2 regions of the Lysinibacillus sp. OF-1 genome follow, and region 2 is predicted to be linked to the other one. Evidence: a T-box and tRNA genes for the amino acid it is inferred to sense, from the RefSeq annotation. Region 2 holds a T-box; the other holds one or more tRNA genes.
What was found. A T-box is a leader RNA that pairs with one kind of tRNA and senses whether it is charged. The one in region 2 lies ahead of tyrS (tyrosine--tRNA ligase), so its partner is inferred to be a tRNA-Tyr.

Region 1: it has a tRNA-Tyr gene. The T-box ahead of tyrS (tyrosine--tRNA ligase) is inferred to sense a tRNA for this amino acid. The anticodon was not compared.

What each region holds. Positions count from the first base shown of each region.
Region 1 covers NZ_CP102798.1:3,971,858-3,975,252, reverse strand. The annotation lists rRNA gene NV349_RS19535 (23S ribosomal RNA) at 1-711, shown strand, start outside; rRNA gene rrf (5S ribosomal RNA) at 824-939, shown strand; tRNA gene NV349_RS19525 (tRNA-Asn) at 956-1,032, shown strand; tRNA gene NV349_RS19520 (tRNA-Ser) at 1,038-1,129, shown strand; tRNA gene NV349_RS19515 (tRNA-Glu) at 1,154-1,228, shown strand; tRNA gene NV349_RS19510 (tRNA-Val) at 1,244-1,319, shown strand; tRNA gene NV349_RS19505 (tRNA-Met) at 1,346-1,420, shown strand; tRNA gene NV349_RS19500 (tRNA-Asp) at 1,424-1,499, shown strand; tRNA gene NV349_RS19495 (tRNA-Phe) at 1,516-1,588, shown strand; tRNA gene NV349_RS19490 (tRNA-Thr) at 1,601-1,676, shown strand; tRNA gene NV349_RS19485 (tRNA-Tyr) at 1,686-1,769, shown strand; tRNA gene NV349_RS19480 (tRNA-Trp) at 1,783-1,856, shown strand; tRNA gene NV349_RS19475 (tRNA-His) at 1,869-1,944, shown strand; tRNA gene NV349_RS19470 (tRNA-His) at 1,980-2,055, shown strand; tRNA gene NV349_RS19465 (tRNA-Gln) at 2,073-2,147, shown strand; tRNA gene NV349_RS19460 (tRNA-Gly) at 2,152-2,226, shown strand; tRNA gene NV349_RS19455 (tRNA-Cys) at 2,235-2,308, shown strand; tRNA gene NV349_RS19450 (tRNA-Leu) at 2,355-2,435, shown strand; gene NV349_RS19445 (heavy-metal-associated domain-containing protein) at 3,020-3,238, shown strand; gene NV349_RS19440 (heavy metal translocating P-type ATPase) at 3,389-3,395, shown strand, end outside.
Region 2 covers NZ_CP102798.1:2,944,158-2,947,552, forward strand. The annotation lists gene NV349_RS14290 (DUF2759 domain-containing protein) at 1-24, shown strand, start outside; gene tyrS (tyrosine--tRNA ligase) at 78-1,292, opposite strand; T-box leader at 1,438-1,678, opposite strand; gene NV349_RS14300 (LTA synthase family protein) at 1,804-3,395, opposite strand, start outside.

The sequences.
Region 1 (3,395 bases), 1.0 Mb from region 2:
TGAAATTCTAACCCATGCCCCTTAGCGGGGCAGGAGACAGTGTCAGGCGGACAGTTTGACTGGGGCGGTCGCCTCCTAAAAGGTAACGGAGGCGCCCAAAGGTTCCCTCAGAATGGTTGGAAATCATTCGTAGAGTGTAAAGGCACAAGGGAGCTTGACTGCGAGACCTACAAGTCGAGCAGGGTCGAAAGACGGGCTTAGTGATCCGGTGGTTCCGCATGGAAGGGCCATCGCTCAACGGATAAAAGCTACCCCGGGGATAACAGGCTTATCTCCCCCAAGAGTCCACATCGACGGGGAGGTTTGGCACCTCGATGTCGGCTCATCGCATCCTGGGGCTGTAGTCGGTCCCAAGGGTTGGGCTGTTCGCCCATTAAAGCGGTACGCGAGCTGGGTTCAGAACGTCGTGAGACAGTTCGGTCCCTATCCGTCGTGGGCGTAGGAAATTTGAGAGGAGCTGTCCTTAGTACGAGAGGACCGGGATGGACACACCGCTGGTGTACCAGTTGTCTTGCCAAAGGCATCGCTGGGTAGCTATGTGTGGACGGGATAAGTGCTGAAAGCATCTAAGCATGAAGCCCCCCTCAAGATGAGATTTCCCATTACGCAAGTAAGTAAGATCCCTCAAAGACGATGAGGTAGATAGGTTCGAGGTGGAAGTGTGGTGACACATGGAGCTGACGAATACTAATCGATCGAGGACTTAACCAAAATGTTTGAACCATTCAATGTACGTTTATCCAGTTTTGAAAGAATAAAAAATATTATAATATACTTGTAATTTTGATAAAATATGTTATAATAAGTATTGTCTTTCAAATAGTCTAGTGATGATGGCAAAGAGGTCACACCCGTTCCCATACCGAACACGGAAGTTAAGCTCTTTAGCGCCGATGGTAGTTGGGGGCTTCCCCCTGTGAGAGTAGGACGTCGCTAGGCTATATACTAAAATTATTCCGAAGTAGCTCAGTTGGTAGTAGCACCTGACTGTTAATCAGGTTGTCGCAGGTTCGAGTCCTGCCTTCGGAGCCATTCTTGGAGAGTTGTCCGAGTGGCCGAAGGAGCACGATTGGAAATCGTGTAGGCGGTTAACACTGTCTCAAGGGTTCAAATCCCTTACTCTCCGCCAGCACTTTGATTTATTCCAAAAGTTGGCCCCTTGGTCAAGTGGTTAAGACACCGCCCTTTCACGGCGGTAACACGGGTTCGAATCCCGTAGGGGTCACCATTTAAATACCCAGATGGAGGATTAGCTCAGCTGGGAGAGCATCTGCCTTACAAGCAGAGGGTCGGCGGTTCGAGCCCGTCATCCTCCACCATTATTTTTACAATAGTATATGATTATCGCGGGGTGGAGCAGTGGTAGCTCGTCGGGCTCATAACCCGAAGGTCGTTGGTTCAAATCCGGCCCCCGCAACCAAATGGTCCCGTGGTGTAGCGGTTAACATGCCTGCCTGTCACGCAGGAGATCGCCGGTTCGATCCCGGTCGGGACCGCCATTTATTTTAATAACAAGGGTCAGTAGCTCAGTTGGTAGAGCATTAGATTGAAGCTCTAAGTGTCGGCGGTTCGATTCCGTCCTGACCCATCATGTTTTTTTGCCGGTGTAGCTCAGTTGGTAGAGCAACTGACTTGTAATCAGTAGGTCGTGGGTTCGACTCCTATCGCCGGCACCATGTATTCCCGGAGGGGTAGCGAAGTGGCTAAACGCGGCGGACTGTAAATCCGCTCCTTAGGGTTCGGCGGTTCGAATCCGTCCCCCTCCACCAGTTTTATTATTATAGGGGCATAGTTCAACGGTAGAATAGAGGTCTCCAAAACCTTTGGTGTGGGTTCGATTCCTACTGCCCCTGCCAATTAATTTTATGGCGATTGTGGCGAAGTGGTTAACGCACCGGATTGTGGTTCCGGCATTCGTGGGTTCGATTCCCATCAGTCGCCCCATTTAAAGTAAAATTAATAAAAATTATAATATAATGGCGATTGTGGCGAAGTGGTTAACGCACCGGATTGTGGTTCCGGCACTCGTGGGTTCGATTCCCATCAGTCGCCCCATTTATATAATTATCTTTTGGGGTATAGCCAAGCGGTAAGGCAACGGATTTTGATTCCGTCATGCCCTGGTTCGAATCCAGGTACCCCAGCCATTTTGCGGAAGTAGTTCAGTGGTAGAACACCACCTTGCCAAGGTGGGGGTCGCGAGTTCGAACCTCGTCTTCCGCTCCAACTTCGATGGCGGCATAGCCAAGTGGTAAGGCACAGGTCTGCAACACCTTTATCACCGGTTCAAATCCGGTTGCCGCCTCCATATTTTAACTCTAATCGGTGTATCCGATTTTTTTTATCTCCATTATGCCGGTGTGGCGGAATTGGCAGACGCGCACGACTCAAAATCGTGTTCCTTTGGAGTGTCGGTTCGACCCCGACCACCGGTATCTTTTACAGCGAAGAATCCTTGAAATAACAAGGGTTCTTTTTTTTATGTAGAAAATATGTAGAAAACTTTAAAAGATGTTCAATAATTTGTGGTAAAATAGTATTAATTTGAATGGGGGTATTTGGTATATGAGTCAAGAAATTAAAGATGGTAAAGTAGTTTCTTTTATTAATATGGGGTCTTCGGATTTTATAGTGGAATTATCTTTTTAAAGTTTAAAAATAATTAGTGTTCAAATCGGAATATCTGGTGGAATACTAAGTGTCATAAATGTATCAATTAAATACGAGAGATACGTGAGAAAGTTAAAATAGTCTAACGAACAAGAGCTAAGAAAATTTATGGCACAATACATGGAAAAAGTGTGTGACATACTGGAAAACAGACCTTATTGTTATGACTTATACTGTATCGAGGTATTCGAATTATTGTATTTGTACCTATGTAGCAGATAAATTAAAGGACAGTCATTAATATAAGATATAGGAATTGACAACAATACTATTACACTATACAATGTAATTGTGAAATTGGTAATAAAAAGTATTATCGTTTTACTTAAATAAAAGGGAGGAATTTAAAATGAATTCAGCAAAAACTGATGTTCTAAAAGTGGAAGGTTTGGATTGCCCTTCATGTGCAACAACAGTTGAAAAAGCTTTGAAAAAATTAAAGGGAATTCAAAGTACAGAGGCTAACTTTTTTGCGGAAAAATTAACTGTAACTTATGATGATTCCAGAGTAACTCTTGACGACATTGCTGATAAATTAAAAAAAGTAGGTCACCCTGTAGTTAAATAACTCCAGTTTTCCCACTTAATGTTATCCCTTTAGATAACTTTTGAGTGGGGTTTAGTATTTAATTTATCTTTTCCTATCAAATGAATAAAAACATATCAATTTTTTTGATTACATTTTAAAAATGGAACATAAATAAGGGGGAACACAGAAATGAATA
Region 2 (3,395 bases):
GGGTATCCACCACAATTACACTAAAATTCAGACAAAAAGGAGCAGTCTCCCTGGAGATTGCTCTTTTTTTGTATTTATTATTTATTTAATTTAAGAAATCGTTTCTTACCAATTTGAATGACATCATCATTCATTAGTACAAGTGATAAATCATCCATCACTATTTTTTCTCCATTCAAGGATACTCCATTTTGCTTGATTAACCGCAGAAATTCACTCTTACTATGAATATAATCCATTGCCACTAGTTGTGGGATAATATCCACTATTCTTTCCTTATCAATTTCTAGGAGCAGTATAGGAATATTTTTTGGTATTTCCTTTCTTTGAAATGCAGCTTGGAAATAGGATTTAGCTTCCTCCATTGCTGTAGTCCCATGGTATAAGGCCGTTATAATTTCTGCTAACTGTAATTTTACATCACGGGGATTCTCTCCCATTTGCAGTCTATCTTGAATGGTTTGCACTTGTAGTGGATGCTCATCTGTTGCTAGTTCAAAATATTTGATGAGTAAGGCATCTGGTACTTCCATTACCTTTTTAAACATGACCTCTGGCGCTTCACTGACACCAATATAATTGCCAAGGCTCTTACTCATTTTTTCAATGCCATCTAAACCTTCGAGTAATGGCATAAAAATGGCAATTTGTTTTTCTAACCGCCGTTGCTTTTGTAAGGTGCGGCCCATTAAAATATTGAATGTTTGATCTGTTCCCCCTAATTCAATATCGGCCTGTAGCTCTACCGAATCATATGCTTGCATAAGCGGGTAGAAAAATTCGTGGATGCCAATTGGTATTTGCTGACGGTACCGTTTTTGAAAGTCCTCACGTTCTAACAGTCGAGCAACGGATGTCGTGGCTGCCAGCTGAATGACTTCTTCAAATGACAGCTTTGCTAACCATTCACTATTGAAACGAATAGTTGTCTTATTCATATCTATCACTTTAAAAATTTGCTCACAGTATGTTTTAGCGTTTTGCTTGACCATGTCATCACTTAACGCGACACGGCCTTTTGCTTTACCCGTTGGATCACCAATACGCCCTGTAAAATCACCGATAACAATGACCGCCTGATGCCCTAAATCCTGCATTTGCTTTATTTTCCGTAGAACGACTGCATGCCCTAAATGAATATCCGGGGCGGACGGATCAAGCCCTAACTTAATGATTAAAGGCTTCTGCTCCTTATAGGATCGCTCTAATTTTTCGAGTAATTCCTGCTCATCAACGATTTGATGAGCACCCTTCTTAATTATCGCTAATTGCTCTTTTGGTGTTAAAAACATATGAAACATCTCCTTGTAATATTAAATATTAATATTGCAAGCTCTATAAGAGTTCACTAATCAACTACGCCTCAGCGTAAGAGGACGGCCAAATCAAGATAAACACTTGGGCTGTAAAGGCATAAAAAAAGCCCTTAGGACTAATCCTAAGGACGTTCATGAACGTGTTACCACCTTTTTTCGAGAGCTATTCACACAGCCCTCCTCAATAAGTACAGCCATAGCGATACTTTTGCAATGATTACGGATGCAACCCCGTCGTAGCCTACTAAAATTTCGGTACGCAGCTCCAAGATGTATTCACTTTAATATCCCTTGCGCCTCTCAGCAACCGGCTACTCTCTGTCAGTTCGATTAAAGCTACTCGTTCTTTTCCATGCCTTTCACTCTTATACTCCGAAATGCAAAAACAAATCTTCGTTATGCAGATATTTAAATTTATTATAATTGCTTATAGTAATTTGTCAATCAAAAAAGAAAAGAGAGACCTCAACTTGAGATCTCTCTTTTGTTATTTGACGGAATCCTGTTTTAAATTACCTGTCTTTTCATCATAGAAACGTAGCAGGTCTCCATTTATGATAGCATCGGAATTTTCCAGCTCCATTGTCGCACGATCAGCATATGACTGGCATGGCTCACCATCTATTTCTTCACCAGTTGCTTTGTCATAGCAAGCTTCTCCAGCATAAACATATTTATCTGTTATAAAGCGTCCATCACGGAAGACAACAAAATCCTCATGCTCTGGAGAGAATAAATCTGCACCCATTTGCATGTCTTTTGACGTTTCAACGCCAAGAAGATGTAAGATTGTTGGACGTAAATCCATTTGTCCTGAAATCTCTGTCATTTCTTTACCATCGTCAGATCCTGGGATATGGATGAATAAAGGCACTTCTTGAAGCAATGCATTGTCCATTGGTGTAATTTGTTCTTTTCCTAAATATTGTGCCATCGCTTTATTATGGTTTTCAGAAATACCATAATGGTCTCCATACATTACGATAATAGAGTTATCATAAACACCTTGATCTTTTAACTCTTGGAAGAAGTCTTTTAAAGCTTCATCCATATAACGTACTGTCTGGAAGTAACGATTTAATGTACCTGAATTTGAATCATATTCAGGAATCATAATATCTTCAGGATCCAAAGTGAATGGATAGTGGTTCGTTAACGTAATTAATCTTGAATAGAATGGCTGTGGCATGTCTTTCATTAAAGCAGCAGATTGCTCTAAGAATGGTGTATCTTTCATACCCCAGTTGACAGCTTGCCCTTCTTCAACCGTATATGAATCTATATCGTAGAATTTATTAATTTTTAACGATTGATACATGATATCACGGTTCCAGAATGATTTATTATTCGGGTGCATGACATTTGTAAAGTAGCCATTTTCTCCAAGGCGTTCAGCCATTGAATTATACGTATTTCCACCATGCGTGAAGAATACAGCACCACGACCTAATCCAAACAATGAGTTTTCAACAATAAACTCTGAGTCAGATGTTTTTCCTAAGCCTGTTTGGTGATAGAAGTTACTGAAATAATACGTATCTTTATCTTTTGTTAAAGAGTTTAAGAATGGCGTAATTTCATGACCATTCATATCATTATTGATGACAAAGTTTTGTAAAGACTCCATCGACACAACAATTAAGTTGCGACCTTTATATTTCCCAAACATCTCTGGGTTAACGGCAGCCTGATTAGAACGCACATAGTTGTTTACTTCAACTAATTCACTGCCATCCGCTAATGCACGCTGAGCAGATGATTTAGTTTGAATATAAATATCATACAAATGGTAATTGTACGTACCAATATTTTTTACTAATAATTCGCGGTCAAAACTACGTGTTAATAATTGTGGACGCTCTGTTTCAGCTAATCCTAAGTTTAAAAATGAAATTGCGACTGCTAATACAAAAAATGCACGTCGGAATTCAATATTCACTTTAAATGCTTCTTTCATTTTCGGTAAAAATTTATTCGCTAAGATTAAAATAACGACATCAACGAAATATAATACATCCCATGGCTCAACAATGGCTGCTACTGATGTTCCTAAGTCACTGAAATTACTTGTTTGGAATA